2 regions of the Streptomyces sp. NPDC059897 genome follow, and region 1 is predicted to be linked to the other one. Evidence: riboswitches for the same ligand, from Rfam matches in the RefSeq annotation. Region 1 holds a riboswitch; the other holds the start of a gene.
The links. A riboswitch is a leader RNA that binds a small molecule or an ion and turns the genes downstream of it on or off. The one in region 1 is predicted to bind cyclic di-AMP.
Positions count from the first base shown of each region.

Region 1 (13,572 bases):
CCGCGACCCCGCAGCCCTCGACGCGCAGGGCCGGGAAGAACGTCTCCCGTGGCCGCGCCGGCCGCCGCCGCCCGGCGAAGCGGTCCGCGCTCGTCACCGTCGTCGTGCCGTCGGTCTGTGTGGTCGGCGTCGCCGGGATCGCCGCGGCGAGCGTCGGTGGCGGCGGCGAGGACGAGGGCAAGGAGACGCAGGCCGCGGCCGCTTCGGAGGCGCAGGCCGTGAAGCCGGCCGTCGCCAACAACAAGCTGGACTCGCAGCTGAAGGACCTGTCCGCCGACGCGGGCGACTTCGCCGACCGGGCGAGCCGCACGCAGGAGCGGATCGACCTCAAGGCCAAGCAGGAGGCGGCGCGGAAGCAGGCCGCCGAGGAGGCCGCGCGCAAGGAGGCGGCGCGACCCAAGTTCGTGCTGCCGGTGAAGCAGCACGGGCTGAGCGCCTTCTTCGGGCAGGCCGGCGTCAACTGGATGTCCCAGCACTCCGGCATCGACTTCCCCGTCTCGTACGGGACTCCGGTGATGGCCGCGACGGACGGCACCGTGAAGACGCAGTGGAACAGCGCGTACGGGAACATGGCCATAGTCACCGCCAAGGACGGCACGGAGACCTGGTACTGCCACCTGTCCTCGCACACCGTGATGAACGGTCCGGTGAAGGCCGGCGACGTGATCGCGCGGTCCGGGAACTCCGGCAACTCGACAGGCCCGCACCTGCACTTCGAGGTGCACCCCGGCGGCAGCGCGGCGATCGACCCCCTGCCGTGGCTGCGCAGCCACGGCGTCGACCCGAACTGAGCCGCCCCTCTCGAAGCCGCTCCAACCGAGCCACTCGAACCGAGCCGCTCACCCCGGGGTGAGCGGCTCGGCCGCGGCTACAGCTTCTCGACCGGCGCGTACCGCAGCAGCAGCCGCTTCGGCTTCGGGTCGCCGAAGTCGATCGACGCCTCCGCCTTGTCGCCCGTGCCCGACACGCCCACCACCGTGCCGAGGCCGAACTGGTCGTGCGTGACGCGGTCGCCGATGGCGAGGGCGACCACCGGCTTGGAGTTCGCCCGGCTCGTCGCGAAGGCCGGCGTCGAGCCCGTGCGGGAGCGCGAGGACGACAGGGAGGCCGCGATGCCGCCGCCGATGCTCTTCGTCGAGGCCGCGGGCGTGGACGGGCCGGTGCGCTTCCAGTCCAGGTGCCCGGCCGGGATCTCCTCCAGGAACCGGGAGGGCGGGTTGTACGAGGGCTGGCCCCAGGCGCTGCGCATCGAGGCGCGGGTCAGGTAGAGGCGCTGTCGCGCGCGCGTGATGCCCACGTACGCGAGGCGGCGCTCCTCCTCCAGCTCCTTGGCCTGGCCGAGGGAGCGCATGTGCGGGAAGACGCCGTCCTCCAGGCCGGTGAGGAAGACGACCGGGAACTCCAGGCCCTTGGCGGTGTGCAGCGTCATCAGCGTGATGACGCCGTCGCTGTTCTCCTCGTCGTCCGGGATCTGGTCGGAGTCGGCGACGAGGGCGACGCGCTCCAGGAAGTCGGAGAGCCCTCCGCCGCCCGTCCCGGTCTCGCCCTCCGCCGCGTCCTCGCCCGCGGCGGACTCCTGCTCGAACTCCAGGGCCACCGCGGCGAGTTCCTGAAGGTTCTCGATCCGGGTCTCGTCCTGCGGGTCGGTGGAGGCCTGCAGCTCGGCGAGGTACCCGGTGCGCTCCAGGATGGCCTCCAGCACCGTGGCCGGGCCCGCGCCCGACTCCACGATCGTGCGGAGGTCCTCCATCAGCGTGTTGAACCGCTTCACGGCGTTCGCCGAGCGGGCCGCCATTCCGTACGCCTCGTCGACGCGGCGCAGCGCCTGCGGGAAGGAGATCTTCTCGCGCTGGGAGAGCGCGTCGATCATCGCTTCGGCGCGGTCGCCGATGCCGCGCTTGGGCACGTTGAGGATGCGGCGCAGCGGCACCGAGTCCTCGGGGTTGGAGAGCACCCGCAGGTAGGCCAGGACGTCCCTGACCTCCTTGCGCTCGTAGAAGCGGACGCCGCCGACGACCTTGTAGGGCAGGCCGGTGCGGATGAAGATCTCTTCGAAGACACGGGACTGCGCGTTCGTCCGGTAGAAGACCGCGACGTCGCCCGCGAGCGCGTCGCCCGCGTCGGTGAGCCGGTCGATCTCGTCGGCGATGAACTGCGCCTCGTCGTGCTCGGTGTCCGCGACGTAGCCGGTGATCTGGGCGCCGGGGCCCTCGTTGGTCCACAGGTTCTTGGGGCGGCGCGACTCGTTCCGCTCGATCACCGCGTTCGCCGCGCTGAGGATCGTCTGCGTGGAGCGGTAGTTCTGCTCCAGCAGGATCGTCGTCGCGTTCGTGTAGTCCTCTTCGAACTGCAGGATGTTGCGGATCGTGGCGCCGCGGAACGCGTAGATCGACTGGTCCGCGTCACCCACGACGCAGAGCTCGGCCGGGTCCGCGCCCTCGCCTTCGGTGGGGCCGACCAGTTCCTTGACCAGCGCGTACTGGGCGTGGTTCGTGTCCTGGTACTCGTCGACCATGACGTGGCGGAAGCGGCGGCGGTAGTGCTCGGCGACGTCCGGGAACGCGCGCAGCAGGTTGACCGTCGTCATGATCAGGTCGTCGAAGTCCAGCGCGTTCGCCTCGCGGAGGCGGGCCTGGTACATCGCGTAGGCCTGGGCGAGGGTCTTCTCGAAGCCGTCGGCCGCGGTCGCGGCGAAGTCCTCCTCGTCGATCAGCTCGTTCTTGAGGTTGCTGATCTTGGCGCTGAAGGACTTCGGCGGGAACTTCTTCGGGTCGAGGTCGAGGTCGCGGCAGACGAGCGCCATGAGCCGCTTGCTGTCGGCGGCGTCGTAGATCGAGAAGGAGGACGTGAAGCCCAGCTTCTTGCTCTCGCGGCGCAGGATGCGGACGCAGGCGCTGTGGAACGTGGAGACCCACATCGCGTTGGCACGCGGGCCCACCAGGTCCTCGACGCGCTCCTTCATCTCGCCCGCGGCCTTGTTCGTGAACGTGATCGCGAGGATCTGGCCGGGGTGCACGCCGCGCTGGGCGAGCAGGTACGCGATGCGGTGCGTGAGGACGCGGGTCTTGCCGGAGCCGGCGCCGGCGACGATGAGCAGGGGGGAGCCGGCGTGCACCACGGCCGCGCGCTGGTTCTCGTTCAGTCCCTCCAGCAGGGAGGACGGGTCGAGGACGGGGCGCGGGGCGCCGTCCCGGTAGTGCGTGTCGCGCTCCGGGGGCACGCCGAACAGCCCGTCCGGCATCGGCTCCGGGGCCCCGTCGTCGTACTCGGGGTCCGGGGGCGGCGGCGGGGGTTCCTCCGCACCCTTCTGGAGGCCGGTCAGGAAGCTGTCGTCAAAGAGGCTGCTCATCGCTCTACGAGTCTAGGCCGCCCCACTGACAACCCGTGGCTGCCTTCAAAACTCCAAGGGCCTGCTGGAGGGCAGATCACGAAGATGTATCGGGCATATCGAACATCAACCTTCACAGCAGCCACACGAGTTGGCTACGGTGCAGCCGGGCAGTCCGTCCCCCCGTCCGCGAATGTCGCGGCGAGCGGGCAGCCCCCGCCGAGTTCCGTACGCCGTAAGGCAGGGAACCGGGGACCCACCGACCCTGGGGTGAATCGGTCAGCCGACCGTAGGGCAGCCTTCCGAGCACCACGCCCGAACCCGACAGCTAACCCGGTAGGCGGACGACGGAAGGAGTCGCCTGCCTTGGCGTCGCACCGCAAGCCCCGCAGCCGTTCCCGGATGACCGGCGGCCTTCGCACGACCCCCGCGGTCGGTATCACCACCGCCGCCCTCACCTCCGTGGCGCTGCTCTCGCAGACGGCGCAGGCCGCGCCCGCGCAGCCGTCGTCCAAGCCACGCCTCGAAGAGGTGCAGAAGAAGGTCGACACCCTGTACCGGCAGGCCGAGGTCGCCACCCAGAAGTACAACGGGGCGAAGGAACGGACCGACGCCAAGAAGCAGCAGGTCGACAAGCTCCTCGACGATGTCGCGCAGCGCACCGAGGAGATGAACACGGCCCGCCAGAAGCTCGGCAGGTACGCCGCCGAGCAGTACCGCTCGGGCAGTGTGAGCGACACGGCGACCATGTTCCTCGCGGACGACCCGGAGGACTACTTCTCGCAGCGCCAGCTGATGAGCCGGCTGACCGACGAGCAGAAGAAGTCGATCGACGACTATCAGAAGCAGACGCGCGAGACCGCGAAGAAGCGCACCGAGGCGCAGTCGAGCCTCGAGGACCTCACGGATTCGCAGACCGAGCTGAGGTCGACGAAGGAGACCGTGCAGTCGAAGCTCTCCGACGCGCGTCAGCTGCTGTCCGAGCTGACCGCCGAGGAGAAGGCGCGGCTCGCGGCGATCGAGAAGGCCAAGGAGGAGGCCGCCCGCAAGAAGGCGGCGGAGCTGGCCGCCAAGCAGAAGGCCGCGGAGGCGGCTGAGCGGAAGGCTGCCGAGGCGGCGAAGGAGCGGGAGCAGTCCTCCGGCTCGTCGTCCGGTTCCTCTTCCGGTTCCTCCGGTTCGTCGGACGCCTCGTACGCGACGAAGGCCGCGCAGGCGCTCGCGTTCGCCAAGGCGCAGGAGGGCAAGCCCTACGTGTGGGGCGCCACGGGGCCGGACTCGTACGACTGCTCGGGCCTGACGCAGGCGGCGTGGAAGTCCGCGGGGATCTCGCTGCCGCGGACGACCTGGGACCAGGTCGAGATCGGCAAGACGGTGCCGCTCTCCGACATCCAACCCGGTGACCTGGTGTTCTTCTATGACGACATCAGCCATGTGGGCCTGTACATGGGCGACGGCATGATGGTCCACGCGCCGAAGCCGGGAACGGTCGTGCGCGAGGAGTCGATCTACTACGACGGCACGTCGTCGATCCACAGCGTGGTGCGGCCGGCCTGACGTACGTACGCGAAAGGGCCCGGCAGGTGTGTCCTGCCGGGCCCTTTCGCGTGTGCGGCCTGCGCGGTCGCTCAGGTCCAGAGCACCGCGATGAAGATGTTGGCGACGGTGAGCGCGCCGACGGTGATGAAGAGGCCCTTCTCCGCCTTCTCCTCGTCCCGCTTCACGTAGACGATGCCGAGGATCACGATCAGGACCGCGAGCTTCACGCCGATCTTGATGTTGTTGACGGTGCTGCCGTCGGCCTGGTTGAGGCCGACCAGGGCGACGCCGGTCACCAGCATGGTCAGGGCGCCGTGCAGCATCGCCTTGTTGAAGCGGGCCGCGCCCTCCTTCATCGCCGACATCTGCGTGAGGAAGCCGCCGAGCAGCGAGGCGATGCCGATGATGTGCAGGCCGACGAAGAGGTGGATGAGTACGTCCATGGTTCGGAGCCTAACCGGGCGCCCGTGGGCCACTACGGGCACCCCTTTGCCACTCTGTTGTCACTCTGCGCCATCATCCATAACAAACGGACCAGTTGCGAACAATCCGGCACCAACCCGTTACGCAGAGGTTTAGCGTCCTTCCTCAGGTGACCGGCTCCCCACCGCCGCCCGGGCCAGGGGCGGCAGTCGGACACCACCGCCGAGAAAGGTCCGGCGGCGGCCCGCTCCCCCTGTGCGGGCCGCCGCCGGACGCGCGACCGGGGTCCGTGCGTTTCGGACGGGCGGCCCCCAGAGGAGGACCTTGTGCCGGCAGCACACCGCAAGCCCCGACCGCGTCCGCTCAGCGTCGGCAGGGCCCGCACCGCGGCCACCCTCGCCCTCGCCTCCGCGGCCGGCGTCACCGCCCTCGACGGCGGGGCGGCGCACGCGGAGCCCGAGCTCAGCCCCGCCCAGGTGAAGGCCAAGGTCGACAGGCTGTACCAGGAGGCGGAGGTCGCCACCCAGAAGTACAACGGCGCGAAGGAGGAGGCGGACGGCGCGCGGAAGAAGGTGGACGCCCTCCAGGACGAGGCGTCCCGGCGCACCGAGTCCCTCAACTCCGAGCGCGCGAAGCTGGGTTCGGTCGCGGCCTCCCAGTACCGCTCGGGAGGCGTGGACCCGTCGGTCCAGCTGCTCCTGTCCTCCTCCCCCGACGCCTACCTCGACAAGGCCTCCCTCACGGAGCGCGTCGGCGCGCGGCAGGCCGCATCGGTCGCCCGCGTACGGGGCGAACTCCGCGAGATCGACCAGCTGCGCGGCGACGCCGACGACACGCTCTCCCAACTCCGCGCCAAGAAGGCCGAGCTGGCGGACAACAAGAAGAAGGTGAAACGAAAACTCTCGGAGGCCCGCAGCCTCCTCGACCGCCTCACCCCTGAAGAGCGCACCCCCACCGCCGCACAGAGCGGGCACGCCTCACGCTCCGCGGAGCGCGCCGACCTCTCCCAGGCCCCCAACTCCCGCGCCAAGGAAGCGATCTCCTTCGCGTACGGCGCCCTCGGCAGCCCCTACGTATGGGGCGCCACCGGCCCCTCCGCCTTCGACTGCTCGGGCCTGACGCAGGCCGCGTACAAGGCCGCCGGGGTCTCGCTCCCCCGCACGACGTACTCCCAGATCGACGCGGGCCCCCGCATCCCGAAGTCCCAGCTCCAGCCGGGCGACCTGGTCTTCTTCTACTCCTCGATCAGCCACGTGGGCCTCTACATCGGCGGCGGCAAGATGATCCACGCCCCGAACCCGAGCGCCCCGGTCCGGGTGGCCCCGATCGACGAGATGCCGTTCGCGGGGGCGACGCGGGTGGCGTGAGCCGCCCCGAACGTCACGCCGATCCGTCGCCTCGGTCGGTGTGCGCCGCGAGGGCGCCGATGAGCTGGGGCCACAGCTGGCGCGGCCGGTCGTGGCCCATGTCGGGGAGCAGCAGAAGCTCCGCCTCCGGGACCAGTTCCGCGGTGCGGCGGCCACCGCTGGGGTCGATCAGAGTGTCGTCCAGGCCGTGGATCACCAGCGTCGGCACGTCGAGCTTGCTCAGGGCGTCCGCGCGGGAGCCGCTGAGGACCATGGCGCCGAGCTGTCGGCCGACGCCCGCCGGGTAGTAGGCACGGTCGTAGCCGCGCGCCGCCAGGTCGCGGAGGTACGCCGCGTCGCCGTAGCGCTTGGACGCCCAGAGCAGGGAGCGGTCCGCCGCCGCGACGTGGCCCTCCCGGTCGGCCGGCTTCGGGGCGAACAGCGCCGCCTGCGCCTGCGGCGACGACTGCCCGTACTCGGGCTCGCCCGTCGTCGACATCATCGAGGTCAGGGTCAGGACGCGCTCGGGACGGGAGATCGCCATCGTCTGGGCGATCATGCCGCCCATGGACGCGCCGACGACGTGCGCGCTCTTGATACCGAGCACGGTGAGCAGGCCGAAGGCGTCGTCGGCCATGTCCTGGAGGCGGTACGGGATCATCGCGAGGGCGGTGGGGATGTCCCCGGAGCTCACTACGGCGATGAACTCGCCCATGTCCACAGGGTGTGCGTCGAACTTCGTCGACAGTCCGCAGTCCCGGTTGTCGAAGCGGATCACGTACCGGCCGCGCCCCGCGAGCTGCGCGCAGAAGTCCTCGTCCCAGGCGATCAGTTGCGCGCCGAAGCCCATCACGAGCAGCACCGCCGGGTCCGCGGGGTCGCCGAAGGTGTCGTAGGCGAGAGAGATCCCGGGCGATACGTCGGCCGTCGGCATCACTCCGCCCTCCCCGTGAGCGCCACCGTCACGCCGAGGCCCACCATCGCGAGGCCGCCGGTGCCGCCGACCGCCGCGAGGCGGCGCGGGGAGCGGGCGAACCAGGTGCGGGCCGTGGCCGCGGCGAGGCCCCAGAGGCTGTCGGAGGCGATGGCAATGATGTTGAACACCAGGCCGAGGAGCAGCATTTGGAGCACCGTGTGCCCCGCCTCCCGGTCGACGAACTGGGGCAGCACGGCCGCGAAGAAGACGATCGTCTTGGGGTTGGCCACGCCCACCGCGAAGCCCTCCCAGAGGGTGCGCAGGGCGCTGCCGCCGCCCGCCGCTCCCCGCTCCTCCTCGAACACGGCCTTCAGCGACCGGCGCCCGCGGAACGCCTTCACGCCCAGGTAGACCAGATACGCCGCGCCGACCAGCTTCAGCGTCATGAAGATCGCCACCGAGCGCTCGACGAGCGAGCCGATGCCGAGGGCCACGGCGACCACGAGGACGTACGCCCCGAGCGTGTTGCCCGCGACCGTCGTCAGCGCGGCGCGGCGGCCCTGCGCGAGGGCGCGGCCGACGACGAAGATCACGCTCGGGCCGGGGATGATGATCAGCAGGAGGGACATCGCCGCGAAGGCGAGGAGACGGTCGGCGGACATCATGGGGTCCATTGAGGCACGGCGGACGCCGCCCGCCCAAACGGATTTCGCCCCGGCCGGCCCGCGCTCACACCAGCCTGCGCGCCGTCGCCCACCGGGTCAGCTCGTGCCGGTTGGAGAGCTGGAGCTTGCGGAGCACCGCGGAGACATGGGACTCGACCGTCTTGACGGAGATGAAGAGCTGCTTCGCGATCTCCTTGTACGCGTACCCGCGCGCGATGAGGCGCAGGACCTCCCGCTCGCGCTGGGTGAGACGGTCCAGGTCCTCGTCCACCGGCGGCGCGTCCGTCGAGGCGAAGGCGTCGAGGACGAATCCGGCGAGGCGCGGCGAGAACACCGCGTCGCCCTCCTGGACGCGGAAGATGGAGTTCACGAGGTCCGTGCCGGTGATCGTCTTCGTGACGTAGCCGCGGGCGCCGCCGCGGATCACGCCGATCACGTCCTCCGCCGCGTCCGAGACGGACAGGGCCAGGAAGCGCACCGGGTTCTCCGCGTCCGCCATCATCTGGGCGCTGCGGCGCAGCACTTCGACGCCGCCACCGCCGGGGAGGTGCACGTCGAGGAGGACGACCTCGGGGCGGGTCGCCGCGATCACCGTGATCGCCTGGTCCACGTCGGCGGCCTCGCCGACCACCTCGACGCCCGTCTCCTCGGTGCGGCCGATCTCCGCCTGGACGCCGGTGCGGAACATCCGGTGGTCGTCGACCAGGACCACTCGTACCCGTCGTGTCTGAGCTGCCTCGTCGGTCATGACGTCCCTTCCGCCCTCTTCATGGTCAGTTCGACCTCCGTGCCGCCGTCCGGGACCGCCCGCAGCCGGGCCGTCCCGCCGTTGCGCTCCATCCGGCCGATGATCGATTCTCTTACGCCCATGCGGTCGGGCGGGATGGACTCGAGGTCGAAGCCGGGGCCCCGGTCGCGGACGGAGACGAAGACCGTGTCCCCGTCGACGTCGCCCTCGACCTCCGCGTACACCTGGACGGCGCCGCCCACGCCACCGTACTTGGCGGCGTTCACCATCGCTTCCCTCGCGGCCTGCATCTGTGCCGACAGCTGCTCGTCGAGCGGGGTGTCGCCCACCACCACGACCTCCAGCGGGACGCCGTGCTTGTCCTCGACCTCCGCCGCGTTGCGCTTCACCGCCTCCGACACCGTCTCCGGCTCCTGCGGGTTCTCCGCGGCGGCCGGCTTGTAGAGCCACGCCCGCAGGTCGCGCTCCTGGGCGCGGGCGAGGCGGCGCACCTCGGCGGGGCTGTCCGCGTTGCGCTGGATCAGCGTCAGGGTGTGCAGCACCGAGTCGTGCACATGGGCCGCGACCTCCGCCCGCTCCTGCGCGCGGATGCGCATCAGGCGCTCCTCGGAGAGGTCCTGCGTCATCCGGATCAGGTAGGGGCCGGCAAGGAGCGCGATGCCCACGAGGACGGCGAGCGCCGCCTGGAGGATCGGGCCGATGTGCTCGGTGGCGCCCTGCGTGACGAATATGCCGGTGACGCCCACGCCGACGAGCAGCACCCCGGAGGCCGCGCGGGCCAGGCTCAGCGTGCGCCGGCGGCGGCCGACCTCCATCCAGCGGGCCCTGCGCGCGTTGTCCGCCTGCCGCCAGACGAGGGCGACGCCCGCCGCGACGAGGACGGTGGGGATCAGATACGCCTTGGTGTTGCCCGTCAGGTTCACGTTCTCCACGAAGATCATCGCTACGACGACCATCAGGAGCAGGGCGAGGATCTGGCCCTTGTCCGGCTTGCGCGTCACCAGCCTGCGGCGGCCGTCCGGAGACGTCTCCGTGCTGAGGACGGGCGGCCGGTCCGCGCCGACGCCGCCCACGCCCAGCGGCACGAAGAACCAGAACGCCGCGTACAGCAGCGCCCCAAGGCCGTCCGCCATGAACAGGCCCACGAAGACCAGGCGCACCCAGATCACCGGCAGCCCGAGATGCCCCGCGAGGCCCCGCGCCACTCCGCCCAGCCAGCGTCCGTCACTGCTGCGGTAGAGCTTGCGCGGCGGCCGCGGGTCGTCTCGGGTCTCGGCGAGAGGGGCGGGCGCTGCTTCCGGCATGCCACCGATCGTCACATGCGGTAGGGGGCCAGGCATCAGGGTCCGCCCCGGATACTTCCCTGATCTTCGGGTCGGGGGCCGCGGCGGCGGCCGGCCCGGGTGCCTCAGGGACGATCTCAGGGTTCGGCCAGGGTTGTCCCGACTGCCGTCGGCGGGCCCCGGCCGTCACGATGTACGTATGACGGAGCAGCCTCTCGACGCACCCCCTGAAGACGCCCGGTCGCCGCGGCCGCTGCGCGGCTTCCGCAGGGACCGGCGGTACAAGACGCTGGGCGGCGTGTGCGCGGGGCTCGGCCGGCACTGCGACATGGACCCGGTGATCTTCCGCATCGGCCTGTCGGTGCTCTCGGTGACCGGTGGCGTCGGGCTGATCTTCTACGGCTTCGCGTGGCTGTTCACGCCGTACGAGGACGAGGAGGAGAACGAGTTCCGCAAGCTCCTCACGGGCCGGGTGGACGGGCCGGGCCTCGCCGCGATCGTCACCGCGCTCGTCGGCTGCGGCGTCTTCCTCTCCATGCTCAACAACGGCGGGGCGCTGACATTCGCCGTCGTCCTCGCCCTGCTGCTCGCCGGGGCCGGTTACTGGTCTCAGGCGCGGCGCGCCACCGCCCCCGACCCGGTGGCGGCCCAGGCCGTCGCGGACGCGCCGCCTGAGGCGCAGGCGCCGCCGGTCGCGCGCCCGCCTTCCTGGTGGCGGGACCCGATCGTGAAGGACGGCACGCACGACGGCGGCACCGGCTATCTCTGGGGTCCGCCGGGCGCCGAGGAGCCCCCGGCCGCTGCCCGGCACGGCTCCTGGCGCGGCCCCGTCGCCGCCCGTCCGGCCGCGCCGCCGCAGCCGGCCGGGCCGCGCGGCATCGGCGCGCTGACGTTCCTCGGCGCCCTGGTCGCGGGCGGCATCGGCACCGGTGTGACGTGGGACGAGCGCACCCTCTCCGAGAGCCTGCAGACCGGACTCGCCTGCGCGCTGGCCGTGTTCGGCCTGGGCATCGCGGTGAGCGCCTTCCGGGGCCGCACCGGGGTCGGCTCGATATTCCTCGCGCTGATCACGGCGGGCCTGCTCACGGCGACCGCCGCGCTGCCCGCGAACATCAGCACGCAGTGGGCGCGCACCGACTGGACGCCGACGCGCGCCGCGGACGTGCGGCCGAACTACGAACTGGGCTCGGGCGTCGGCACGCTCGACCTGTCCAAGGTGTCGGTGGCCAAGGGCAGGACCCTCGCCACGCGGGTGGAGGTGGGCGCGGGCAAGGTGCGGATCGTGCTGCCCGCGGACGGGACGGCGCGGCTGCGCGCGGAGGTCGGCGTAGGGGACATCAGGCTGCCCGGCGACCCCAGCCGGGACGTGGACGTGCGCCCGGACCAGCAGCAGACCGTCACGCTGGCGCCGCGGGACGCCAAGGACGGCGACAAGGCCTCCGGCACGATCGAGTTGCACGTCGAGGTCGGACTCGGACAGGTGGAGGTGGACCGTGCGGCGTGAATTCCAATGGGGGCGGCTGGTCGCGGGCCTGGTGCTGATGACGACGGCGGTCGTCTACTTCGGCGACGCGGGGGACGCGTGGGACGCACCGTGGTTCGTGGGGATCCCGCTGGTGTGCGGAGGGCTGTGCCTGGCGGCGGTCGTCGGAATGGTGCGGCGCATGACGGGGTTGCGGTCCCGGGGCGCTGCCCCGGACCCCGCGGGTTCTCGTCCGAAGGCGGGGCTCAATTAGGTGACCCACATCAAGCCCCGCAGGGGGCACCTCCCAGCGATAGCTGGGGGAGATTGAGGCGCGGGGTCCGGGGCGGCGCCCCGCGGCCGCGACGCCGTCCGCCTCAATACTCGGACGACCTGAACCGTCGCCCCCGCCACCACGAATCCACCGACCACACCGCCGCCCCGGCCAGAACGAGTGGCAGCCACGCCATCAGGTACGCCAGGTCGTTCCCGAGGTAGTACGGCTCCACCGCCCAGCTCACCGTCAGCCACAGGCTCAGCGAGATCAGCGCCCCGCCGACCGCCGCGAGGCGCGCGAGGACACCGAGGAGCGTGCCGATGCCGACGGCCAGCTCACCGAAGGCGATCGCGTAGCCGAACCCGGCAGGCGACTTCAGGGCGAGGTCGACGAGCTCCGGGATCGCGGAGCTGTCCCGCACACCCCGCATCTGGTCGCCGATCGAGCCGCCCCCGCTGGCCTTGAAGAACGCGCTGTCGGTGAGCTTGTCGAAGGCGGCGTAGATGAATGTGACGCCGAGGAAGAGGCGCAGCGGCACGAGCGCGTACCGCTGGGCGGTCTCGCGCCAGCCTCCGGACGGGGGGCCGTAGTTCGTGGTCAGGTCGGATCGCATGCTGTGCGCCATAGCCGCTCCGCCGCCTCTCGCGCCTGGTGTCTTTACCTGACCATACGTACGAGAGCCCGCCGCGGCTCAGTACTGAGGCCGATCGGCGGCTTCAGTCGACCACGTCGATGCCGCACCGGTTCGTCTCGACGCCCGCCGCGGTGATCACCTGCACCTCGACCCGCCCCGGCTCCACGTCCACCGGAACCGGCACGGTGAGCAGCGCGTCCGTCGGGTTGGTGAAGCCGCCGGGGACCGGGACGAGCGGCACATGGACGTGGACCGGGCCGATGCGCACGGCGACCCGCGCGAGCTGGTCCACGGTGCCCGCGCCGGGCGGCACGAATCCGGAGCCGCGGATCTCGATGTCGTCGCCGGTGCGGATCGGCGCGTCCAGGTCGCCGGCCTCCCGCGCCCGCACCACGGAGAGGATCGCCGGCCTGCCGCCCTCCGCGTATTTGCCGGCGAGATACGTCGCCGCGGAGACGGCCACCAGCACGGCGAGGGACCACGGCAGGTCGGGCAGCTGGTCGGGGCGGCGGGCGAGGCGGACGACCGCCCAGACGACGGCGGCCGCGCCCACGGCGACGTACTGGATGTCGGTGAAGCTGCCGCGCCCGGAGTCGTCGGTGAGCAGGTCGGCGGCGCGCGGCCGGGGCGCCCGCAGCTTCTGCAGCCGCTGCCCGCCGACGCGGACCCCGACCACGCGGCGTACCAGGACGGCCACCGCGCACACCACCGCGAGGACCGTCAACAGGCCTGCCCCACGGGCGAGTTCGAGGCCGTCGATGAGCGCGTCGCGCCGCGCGGGCCCCGAGGCGAGCGCGAGTTGACCGGCGAGGACGAGGACCGCGTACAGGGTCGGCAGGAGCACGCCGCAGGCCACCGCGCGCGAGGTCGACAGGCGGTTGTCCTCGCCGATCAGCGGCGCGAGCAGGCCGCCGCGCGCCCGGTGCAGATATCCGGCCGCGGTGAGCAGCCCGG
Region 1 is NZ_JBHWKQ010000003.1:310,220-323,791, reverse strand. It holds gene ACFV9W_RS06005 (M23 family metallopeptidase) at 1-791, shown strand, start outside; gene pcrA (DNA helicase PcrA) at 869-3,349, opposite strand; cyclic di-AMP (ydaO/yuaA leader) riboswitch at 3,536-3,687, shown strand; gene ACFV9W_RS05995 (NlpC/P60 family protein) at 3,695-4,882, shown strand; gene ACFV9W_RS05990 (hypothetical protein) at 4,954-5,307, opposite strand; gene ACFV9W_RS05985 (NlpC/P60 family protein) at 5,614-6,654, shown strand; gene ACFV9W_RS05980 (alpha/beta fold hydrolase) at 6,668-7,567, opposite strand; gene ACFV9W_RS05975 (LysE family translocator) at 7,567-8,214, opposite strand; gene ACFV9W_RS05970 (LuxR C-terminal-related transcriptional regulator) at 8,279-8,962, opposite strand; gene ACFV9W_RS05965 (PspC domain-containing protein) at 8,959-10,266, opposite strand; gene ACFV9W_RS05960 (PspC domain-containing protein) at 10,445-11,749, shown strand; gene ACFV9W_RS05955 (hypothetical protein) at 11,739-11,981, shown strand; gene ACFV9W_RS05950 (DoxX family protein) at 12,085-12,609, opposite strand; gene ACFV9W_RS05945 (hypothetical protein) at 12,701-13,572, opposite strand, start outside.

Region 2 (8,574 bases), on a different contig from region 1:
AGAGAAGCGCGCACCGCAGCCAGACCTGAAGCAGCGCCTTGAGGAGGCCCCCATGCCCCGTCCGTCCGGCCGCTACGTCCTGCCCGAGTTCACCGAGCGCACCAGTTCGGGCAGCCGCACCCTCGACCCCTATTCGAAGCTTCTGGAAGAGCGCATCGTCTTCCTCGGGACGCCGGTCGACGACGTCTCGGCGAACGATGTGATGGCGCAGTTCATGCACCTCGAGTACCTGGACCCCGACCGGGACATCTCCCTGTACATCAACTCCCCGGGCGGCTCGTTCAGCGCGATGACCGCGCTCTACGACACGATGCGGTTCGTCGGCTGCGACGTCGCGACGACCTGTCTGGGGCAGTGCTCGTCCGTGGCCGCGGTGCTGCTCGCGGCGGGGACACCGGGCAAGCGGATGACGCTGCCCGGCGCGCGCGTGGTGATCGACCAGCCCTCGCTGCCCGAGCCGGCCCAGGGCCAGCCGAGCGACCTCGAGATCTACGCGAGTGAACTCACGCGCATGCGCGACCAGTTGGAGGAGCTGCTCGCCCGGCACAGCGGACGCACCAAGGAACAGGTGGGCGCGGACATCGAGCGGGACACCGTGCTGACGGCCGAACAGGCCCTGGAGTACGGCCTGGTGGACCACGTCGTGGAGAACCGGACCGCCACCCTGCGCTCCCCCGGCGCGAGGTGATCGGCCGATGTATCCGCCCGAACTCCCGCCGCTGCCCGCGCTGACCCGCGCCGAGTGCGAACTCGTGGACCGCTATCTGGAGGTCGTCGATCTCGTCGCGCGGATCAACCCGGCCCGGGGCGACGACACCTACAGCGGCCTGCGCGCGGCGCAGGCGCTGGCGAGCAGGGCCGTCGAACTGCGGGACGCGCTGAACCTGATGCACCAGAGGGGCGAGAGCCGCATGCACGCGAGCACGCTGGCGCGGGCGCTGCGCGTCCTGGACGGGGAGCGGCGAACCAATCGGGTCACGCTTCCTTCAGAACCGGTCGGTTGAAGTCGGTTCGAGTCAACCGGAGCCGCAGAGCGTTCACCGGACATCCGAGCCGCCGGACCGCGACCCAAACGACCCAGACGGGGTACCCCGGACGGCCCAGCCTCCGGTACGCAAATGAGCCCGGCAAAGTTGCGTACGCGTCGTAGGCGGCCGCCGGAATATGGCCTTCCGCCGCTGGTACGGGCCTCGTCGGGCCTCGGCGGGCAGGGGCGAAAGCCGCACCGTCCACCCGAACGGGTCAAGCGTGACGAGCCTCACTTACCGCCGGTTCACCACGGTTTTCGCCTCGGCCGTGCGTGAAGATCCGTTGCGACGACAAGCCCCCGCCACCGCGGCGGGGCGGTCCGCACGGACGCCGAGTCCTGCCAGCGTGCGGATGCCAGGTCGACAGGAGTGCATCGGCAGGAGTGGAGGACCCGAGCACGACGGGCCCCCGCCGCACCTCGTCAGAGGCCGCGCCGGACGGTCCTTGGGGTGAAGCCGCGGTACGCGGCCGGGCAACTTCGCCACCCGAACCCGACAGGTCATCCTTCACAGGCGGTTGACGAAGGGTTGCGCATGACTGCGCTGAATCGTGTTCCGTCGCTGCTGACCCGGGCGGGTACCGCTTCCGCCCTCTCCCTCGCCGTCGCCGGCGGGGGGCTCATGGTCCCGGGCGCCGCATCCGAGGCATCGGCGGCGACGGCATCGGTCAAGGCACTGCAGGTCGCCGCGTCCAAGAAGGGTGCGCCCTACAAGTGGGGCGCCGCCGGGCCGCACCGGTTCGACTGCTCGGGGCTCACGCTCTACTCGTTCAAGCGGGCCGGCAAGAAGCTGCCGCGCACCGCGGCCCAGCAGTACAACCGGACCAAGCACATCTCCAGGTCCCATCGCTCACGTGGTGACCTGGTGTTCTTCCGCTCCGGCCGGAGCATTTACCACGTCGGCATCTACGCCGGCAAGGGCCGCATCTGGCACTCCCCGAAGACCGGTTCCGTGGTCCGTCTGGAGCGGATCTGGACGAACAGCGTGCTGTACGGCCGGGTGCGGTGAGGCGCCGCGCTCGCGCTTGAGCGTGCCGCGAGCGGATACTCGTAAGGGATGAATGAGCGCAACGAAACGCCGCTGGAACGCGCCGATCGGAACTTCGGTGAGCTCCTTCAGGAGCTCCGGGTCACCCAGACCGGTGTGCAGTTCCTGTTCGCGTTCTTGCTGACGCTCGCCTTCACTCCCCGGTTCCCGTCGCTCGACACGGTCCAACGGACCACGTACGTGACGACGCTGCTTCTCACGGTCATCGCGGCCGCGCTGTTCACGGCGCCGGCCGCGGTGCACCGGGTGCTGTTCCAGATGGGCGCGAAGCGGCGGATCGTACGGGTGTCCTCACGGCTCGCCGCGTACGGGATGGCGGCGCTCGTGCTGGCGCTCACCGGGTCCGTGCTGCTCGTGGTCGATGTGACCGTCGGCAGGGCCGGCGGGATCGCCGCGGGCGTCGGGGCGTTCTGCATCTGTGCCGGGCTGTGGGGGCTGCTGCCGTGGCTGATGCGGCGGGCGGTCCTCAAGCGGGACGACTGACCGAGGCCACCCAGGGCAGTGTGATCCACACCGTCTTGCCGCCCTCCGGGGTCGGCCGCACCGTCAGGGTGCCGCCGCACTCCGCGGTGAGACAGCGGATGATGACCATCCCCCGCCCGTTGTCCTGCTGGACCGCGGCCGGCAGCCGCTTGGGGTAGCGGGGATGGCTGTCGGTGACGCCGATGCGCAGCTGCTCGTCGCGCTCCAGCTCCATGTCGACGGTGAACGTCGGGGACTGCCCGAGGGTGTGCTGCACCGCGTTCGTCGCGAGTTCGGACACGATCAGGCGGACGGTGTCCGCCGCGTCGGTGCCGGACGCCATGCCCCACTCCGCGAGAACCGACGCGACGTACCTGCGGGCGGACGAGACCGAGGCGGGATCGCTCGGCAGGGTGACGGATGCTTCCTGATGGTCTGCCATGGCGACGTGTCCCTTTCCCGCCGAGGTGGCTCGTCCGGCCTCGCGGATCGCTCGCGCGCGGGCCCCGGCAACTGCTTCGCGCCAGATTGCCACTTGGACGTCCCACTGTGGTGCCGATCCCCCAAGATATGCATATATCTGTCGCTCGATGCGGTGAACTCTGCGCCGGTGGACCGTATTTGGGCCGGGACACGCTCCGTCCTCTACCGTCGGCTCAGACACGCGTCCCGTGCGGGCCGGGAGGGAGCCCGGCCGGGTGGCGCGAGGAGCCCGAGGAGTCCTCCATGAAATACGGTCCCGCGGTACGCCGCCGCAAGCTCGGTGCCGAATTGCGGACGCTGCGCGTCCAGGCCGGCCTCACGAGCGGGGAGGCGGCCCGGCTCGTCGGCTGGCACCAGTCGAAGGTGAGCAGGATCGAGACAGGGCGCAGTGGCGTGAAGCCTTCGGACGTGCTGCGGCTGCTCGACGCCTTCGAGGCCCGCGATCCCGGGATCCGGGAGCTGCTGGTCGCGCTGGCCGGCGGGGACGAGGCGGGCGGGCACCACTGGTGGCACGCGTACCGCGGTCTGCTGCCGCCCGCCTACCGCGATTTCATCAGTCTCGAGTCCCAGGCGTGCCGCATCAGGACTCTGGAGACGAGCGTCGTACCAGGGCTTCTGCAGACACCCGAGTACGCGCACGCGGTGACACGTTCCGTGCTGAACGGGGCGCCGGACCGGCACATCGACGCGCTGGTGGAGGTGCGGCTCGCACGCCAGGACGTGCTGCGCGCCGATCCTCCGCTGCGGCTCACCGCGGTGCTCGACGAGGCGGTGCTGCGCAGGGAGGTGGGCGGGAACGGTGTGCTGCGGCGGCAGTTGACACATCTGGCCGAGGCGGCGGCGATGCCGCATGTCCGGATCCAGGTGCTTCCGTTCGCGTCCGGTGGTCATATCGGCCTGACAGGGCCTTTCGTTGTGTTCTCTTTTCCGAACACATCTGATCTGGATGTGGTTGTTCTCGACCATTTGACGAGTAGCCTCTACCTCGAACGGAAAGAAGACCTCAAGGCGTACACGGACGCCTTTGACGCTCTTCTGCTCCATGCCAGGTCACCCGAGGATTCGCTGGAATTCATCGCAAAGATTGCCGGGTAAACGAGGACGCCGACACCTCGTCGTGCGCCGGCACCGCGTGAGGAGGCACCATGACCATTGCCTGCAGTACGTCGCTGAGCGGAGTCCGATGGCGGCGCAGCAGCCGCAGCACGGGCGCCAACAACTGCGTGGAGACAGCCCCGTTGAGGACGAGCGGGACGACCGGCCTGCTGGCCGTCCGCGACTCCAAGCACACGGCGGGGCCCGCGCTCCTGTTCACGTCCCGGTCCTGGCGGAGTTTCGTCAACTCCCTGCGGTAGCGGCCCCGTTGGGGGCAGTGCGGCTGATCACCCGGACGGCCTCGGCGACCTCGGTCGCCGTGAGGTCGGCGCGGGCGGTCAGTCGCAGCCGCGCGATGCCGTCGGGCACGGAGGGCGGCCGGAAGCACCCCACCGAGAGTCCCGCGTCCCGACAGTCGGCCGCCCAGCGGACGGCCGCGTCGGGCGAGGGGGCGCGCACGGAGACGACCGCGGCGTCGGGGCGCACAGCCAACAGCCCTTCTTCACTGAGCAGTTGATGCATGGACGACGCCACGTGCCGGGCGCGCGCGGCGCGTTCGGGCTCGCGGCGCAGCAGTCGCAGCGCCGCGAGGGCCGAGCCGCACGCGGCCGGGGCGAGACCCGTGTCGAAGATGAAGGTGCGGGCCGCGTTCACGAGATGGTCGATGACGTGGGCCGGGCCGAGGACCGCGCCGCCCTGGCTGCCGAGCGACTTGGACAGGGTGACACTGACGACGGTGTCGGCGGCGCCCGCGAGACCCGCCTCGTGCGGGACGCCGCGCCCGCCGGGACCCACCACACCGAGCCCGTGCGCGTCGTCGACGATCAGGCCCGCACCGAACTCCCTTGCCGCCCCTGCCAGTTCGGCGAGGGGCGCACGGTCGCCGTCCACCGAGAACACCGAGTCGGTGACGACGACGCTCGGCCCCTCATGCGTGCCGAGTGCCTTGCGGACGGCTTCCGGGTCCGCGTGCGGAGCCACTTGAGTGGCACCGCGGGCGAGCCGGCACCCGTCGATCAGCGAGGCGTGGTTGCCCGCGTCGGACACGATCAGTGAGCCGTGCGGGGCGAGCGCGGTGACGGCGGCGAGGTTCGCCGCGTACCCCGAGGAGAACACCAGGGCGGCCTCGAAACCGCAGAACTCGGCGAGTTCCCGCTCCAGGCGGGCGTGCAGTTCGGTGCTGCCCGTCACCAGGCGGGACCCGGTGGCCCCGCCGCCCCACCGGCGCGCGGCGGCGGCCGCGCCCTCGACGACCTCGGGGTGCCGAGCGAGGCCCAGATAGTCATTGCTCGCGAGGTCGAGCACCGGGCTGTCCGCGGGGCGCGGGCGCAGGGTGCGGACGAGTCCCGCGGCCTCGCGGGCGCGCCGCTGTGCGCCGATCCAGCCGAACGCGGGTGTGTGGGGCGTGGCCATGTGTCCCTCTGCGAGTCCGGCAACGGGTGAGCGGTGCTTTGTAGGTAATGCACAGACACTAGCGCCCGCGCCACTTGGGCAGGGTGTGGCAATACCCACACGCCGTACGCCGTCCTTTGTAGAGAGTCTCCTTTCCCCGAGAGCACGGGATAGGTAAGGATCAGGGCCCATGGACCTGCTGAACACGCTGGTGGACAAGGGGCTTCGGCGCGAACTGCCGAGCCGTGAAGAGGCGCTCGCGGTACTCGCGACGTCGGACGACGAACTGCTCGATGTGGTGGCCGCGGCCGGCAAGGTGCGCCGCCATTGGTTCGGGCGGCGGGTGAAACTCAACTATCTGGTGAACCTCAAGTCGGGCCTGTGCCCGGAGGACTGCTCGTACTGCTCGCAGCGCCTGGGTTCGAAGGCGGAGATCCTCAAGTACACGTGGCTGAAGCCCGACGAGGCCTCGAAGGCGGCGGCCGCCGGGGTCGCGGGCGGCGCCAAGCGGGTGTGTCTGGTGGCGAGCGGGCGCGGGCCGACGGACAAGGACGTGGACCGGGTCGCGAAGACCATCGACGCGATCAAGTCGGAGAACGAGGGCGTGGAGGTGTGCGCCTGCCTCGGCCTGCTCGACGAGGGCCAGGCGGAGCGGCTGCGCGGCGCGGGGGCGGACGCGTACAACCACAACCTGAACACCTCGGAGGCGACGTACGGCGACATCACCACGACGCACACCTACGCGGACCGCGTCGACACCGTGAGGAAGGCCCATGACGCCGGGCTCTCCGCCTGCTCCGGCCTGATCGCGGGCATGGGCGAGCGCGACGAGGACCTGGTCGACGTCGTCTACGGGCTGCGCGAACTCGACCCGGACTCGGTGCCGGTGAACTTCCTGATCCCGTTCGAGGGGACTCCGCTGGCCAAGGAGTGGAACCTGACGCCGCAGCGGTGTCTGCGGATCCTGGCCATGGTGCGGTTCGTGTGCCCGGACGTGGAGGTGCGGATCGCGGGTGGCCGCGAGGTGCACCTGCGCTCGATGCAGCCGCTCGCCCTGCACATCGCCAACTCCATCTTCCTGGGCGACTACTTGACCAGCGAGGGCCAGGCCGGGAAGACCGACCTGGACATGATCGCGGACGCCGGGTTCGAGGTGGAGGGCACGGAACAGGTGACACTGCCCGAGCACCGGGCCGTGGGTGGCTGCGGTTCGACGTGTGCGCCGGCACCGGAGACCGAAGGCGAGGCCACCACCGAGACCGAAGGGGCTCGCACCGACCTCGTCGCCGTACGCCGCCGGGGCGCGGGGACGGATCTGGCGCCCAATGCCTGAGCTGAACGTGGCCGAACTGCTCGACCTGGACCGTCGCCACGTCTGGCACCCGTACGGCCCGATGCCCGGCACACAAGCTCCCCTGGTCGTCGAGTCGGCGGCCGGGGTGCGGCTGCGGGTCGCCGGGCACGGCGAGCTGGTGGACGGCATGTCGTCGTGGTGGTCGGCGATCCACGGCTACGGGCACCCGGTGCTCGACGAGGCGGCGCGCGGCCAGTTGGGGCGGATGAGCCATGTGATGTTCGGCGGCCTGACGCACGAGCCGGCGGTCCGGCTCGTGGAGCGCCTTGTCGACATGTCACCGGAGGGCCTGGAGCACGTCTTCCTCGCCGACTCGGGGTCCGTGTCGGTCGAGGTCGCCCTGAAGATGTGTCTGCAGTACTGGCGCTCGCTCGGCAGGCCCGAGAAGCGGCGGATGCTGACGTGGCGCGGTGGCTACCACGGTGACACCTGGCAGCCGATGTCCGTGTGCGACCCGGAGGGCGGGATGCACGGGCTGTGGGCCGGTGTGCTGCAGGAGCAGATCTTCGTGCCCGAGCCGCCGAGCGGCTTCGACGCGTACGACGAGTCGTACGCGGAGCGGTTGCGGGAGGCGATCGGCCGGCACGCGCACGAGGTGGCGGCCGTGATCGTGGAGCCGGTGGTGCAGGGCGCGGGCGGGATGCGCTTCCACTCCCCCGCGTATCTGCGGGTCCTGCGGGAGGCGTGCGACGCGCACGACGTCCTGTTGGTGTTCGACGAGATCGCCACGGGATTCGGGCGGACCGGCGAGCTGTTCGCGGCCGGGCACGCGGGGGTGACGCCCGATGTGATGTGCGTCGGCAAGGCGCTGACCGGCGGCTATCTGACGATGGCGGCGACCCTGTGCACACCTCGGGTCGCCGAGGGGATCTCGCGGGGCGAGGTGCCGGTGCTCGCGCACGGGCCGACGTTCATGGGGAACCCGCTGGCCTCCGCCATCGCGTGCGCGTCGATCGACGTGCTGCTCGAGCAGGACTGGCGCAGCGAGGTGAAACGGATCGAGACGGGTCTGAGTGACGCCCTGTCAGCAGCCTGGGACGTGAAGGGAGTTCGGGACGTACGCGTCCTGGGCGCCATCGGTGTCGTCCAGCTCGACCACGAGGTCGACATGGCGGCGGCGACGCGGGCCGCGGTCGCGGAAGGTGTGTGGCTGCGGCCGTTCCGGGACCTCGTCTACACGATGCCACCGTATGTGACGGGCGACGAGGACGTGGCACGCATCGGCCGTGCGGTGTGCGCGGTCGCCGCCGCTTCGAGGGAAGGGTGAGTGCCCCGATGGGTGTGCTGGTGGTGACCGGGACCGGGACCGAGGTGGGCAAGACCGTGACGACGGCCGCGCTGGCGGCCGTCGCGGCGCGGGCCGGTCGTTCGGTGGCCGTGCTCAAACCGGCGCAGACGGGCGTCGCGCCCAGGGAGCCGGGAGACGTGGACGAGGTGGTGCGGCTCGCGGGGGACGCGGTGACGGGCGTCGAGCTGGCGCGGTATCCGGAACCGCTCGCGCCGGGGACGGCGGCGGCGCGGGCCGGGCTCGCGCCGGTGCGGCCGGAGCAAGTGGCCGAGGCCGTCGAGAAGTTGGCGGCGTCGCACGACCTCGTGCTGGTCGAGGGCGCGGGCGGCCTGCTCGTCCGCCTCGACGCGGAGGGCTCGACGCTGGCGGACGTCGCTGGGCTGCTCGCGGCGCCGGTGCTCGTGGTCGCCGCGGCGGGCCTCGGC
Region 2 is NZ_JBHWKQ010000022.1:94,907-103,480, reverse strand. It holds gene ACFV9W_RS23860 (ATP-dependent Clp protease proteolytic subunit) at 53-688, shown strand; gene ACFV9W_RS23855 (hypothetical protein) at 696-1,004, shown strand; cyclic di-AMP (ydaO/yuaA leader) riboswitch at 1,348-1,559, shown strand; gene ACFV9W_RS23850 (C40 family peptidase) at 1,563-2,036, shown strand; gene ACFV9W_RS23845 (DUF6328 family protein) at 2,085-2,558, shown strand; gene ACFV9W_RS23840 (ATP-binding protein) at 2,542-2,979, opposite strand; gene ACFV9W_RS23835 (helix-turn-helix domain-containing protein) at 3,264-4,115, shown strand; gene ACFV9W_RS23830 (DUF397 domain-containing protein) at 4,166-4,375, shown strand; gene ACFV9W_RS23825 (8-amino-7-oxononanoate synthase) at 4,359-5,528, opposite strand; gene bioB (biotin synthase BioB) at 5,698-6,840, shown strand; gene ACFV9W_RS23815 (adenosylmethionine--8-amino-7-oxononanoate transaminase) at 6,833-8,128, shown strand; gene bioD (dethiobiotin synthase) at 8,137-8,574, shown strand, end outside.
Region 2: linked by a shared signal. The riboswitch ahead of ACFV9W_RS23850 (C40 family peptidase) and the one ahead of ACFV9W_RS05995 (NlpC/P60 family protein) in region 1 are both predicted to bind cyclic di-AMP.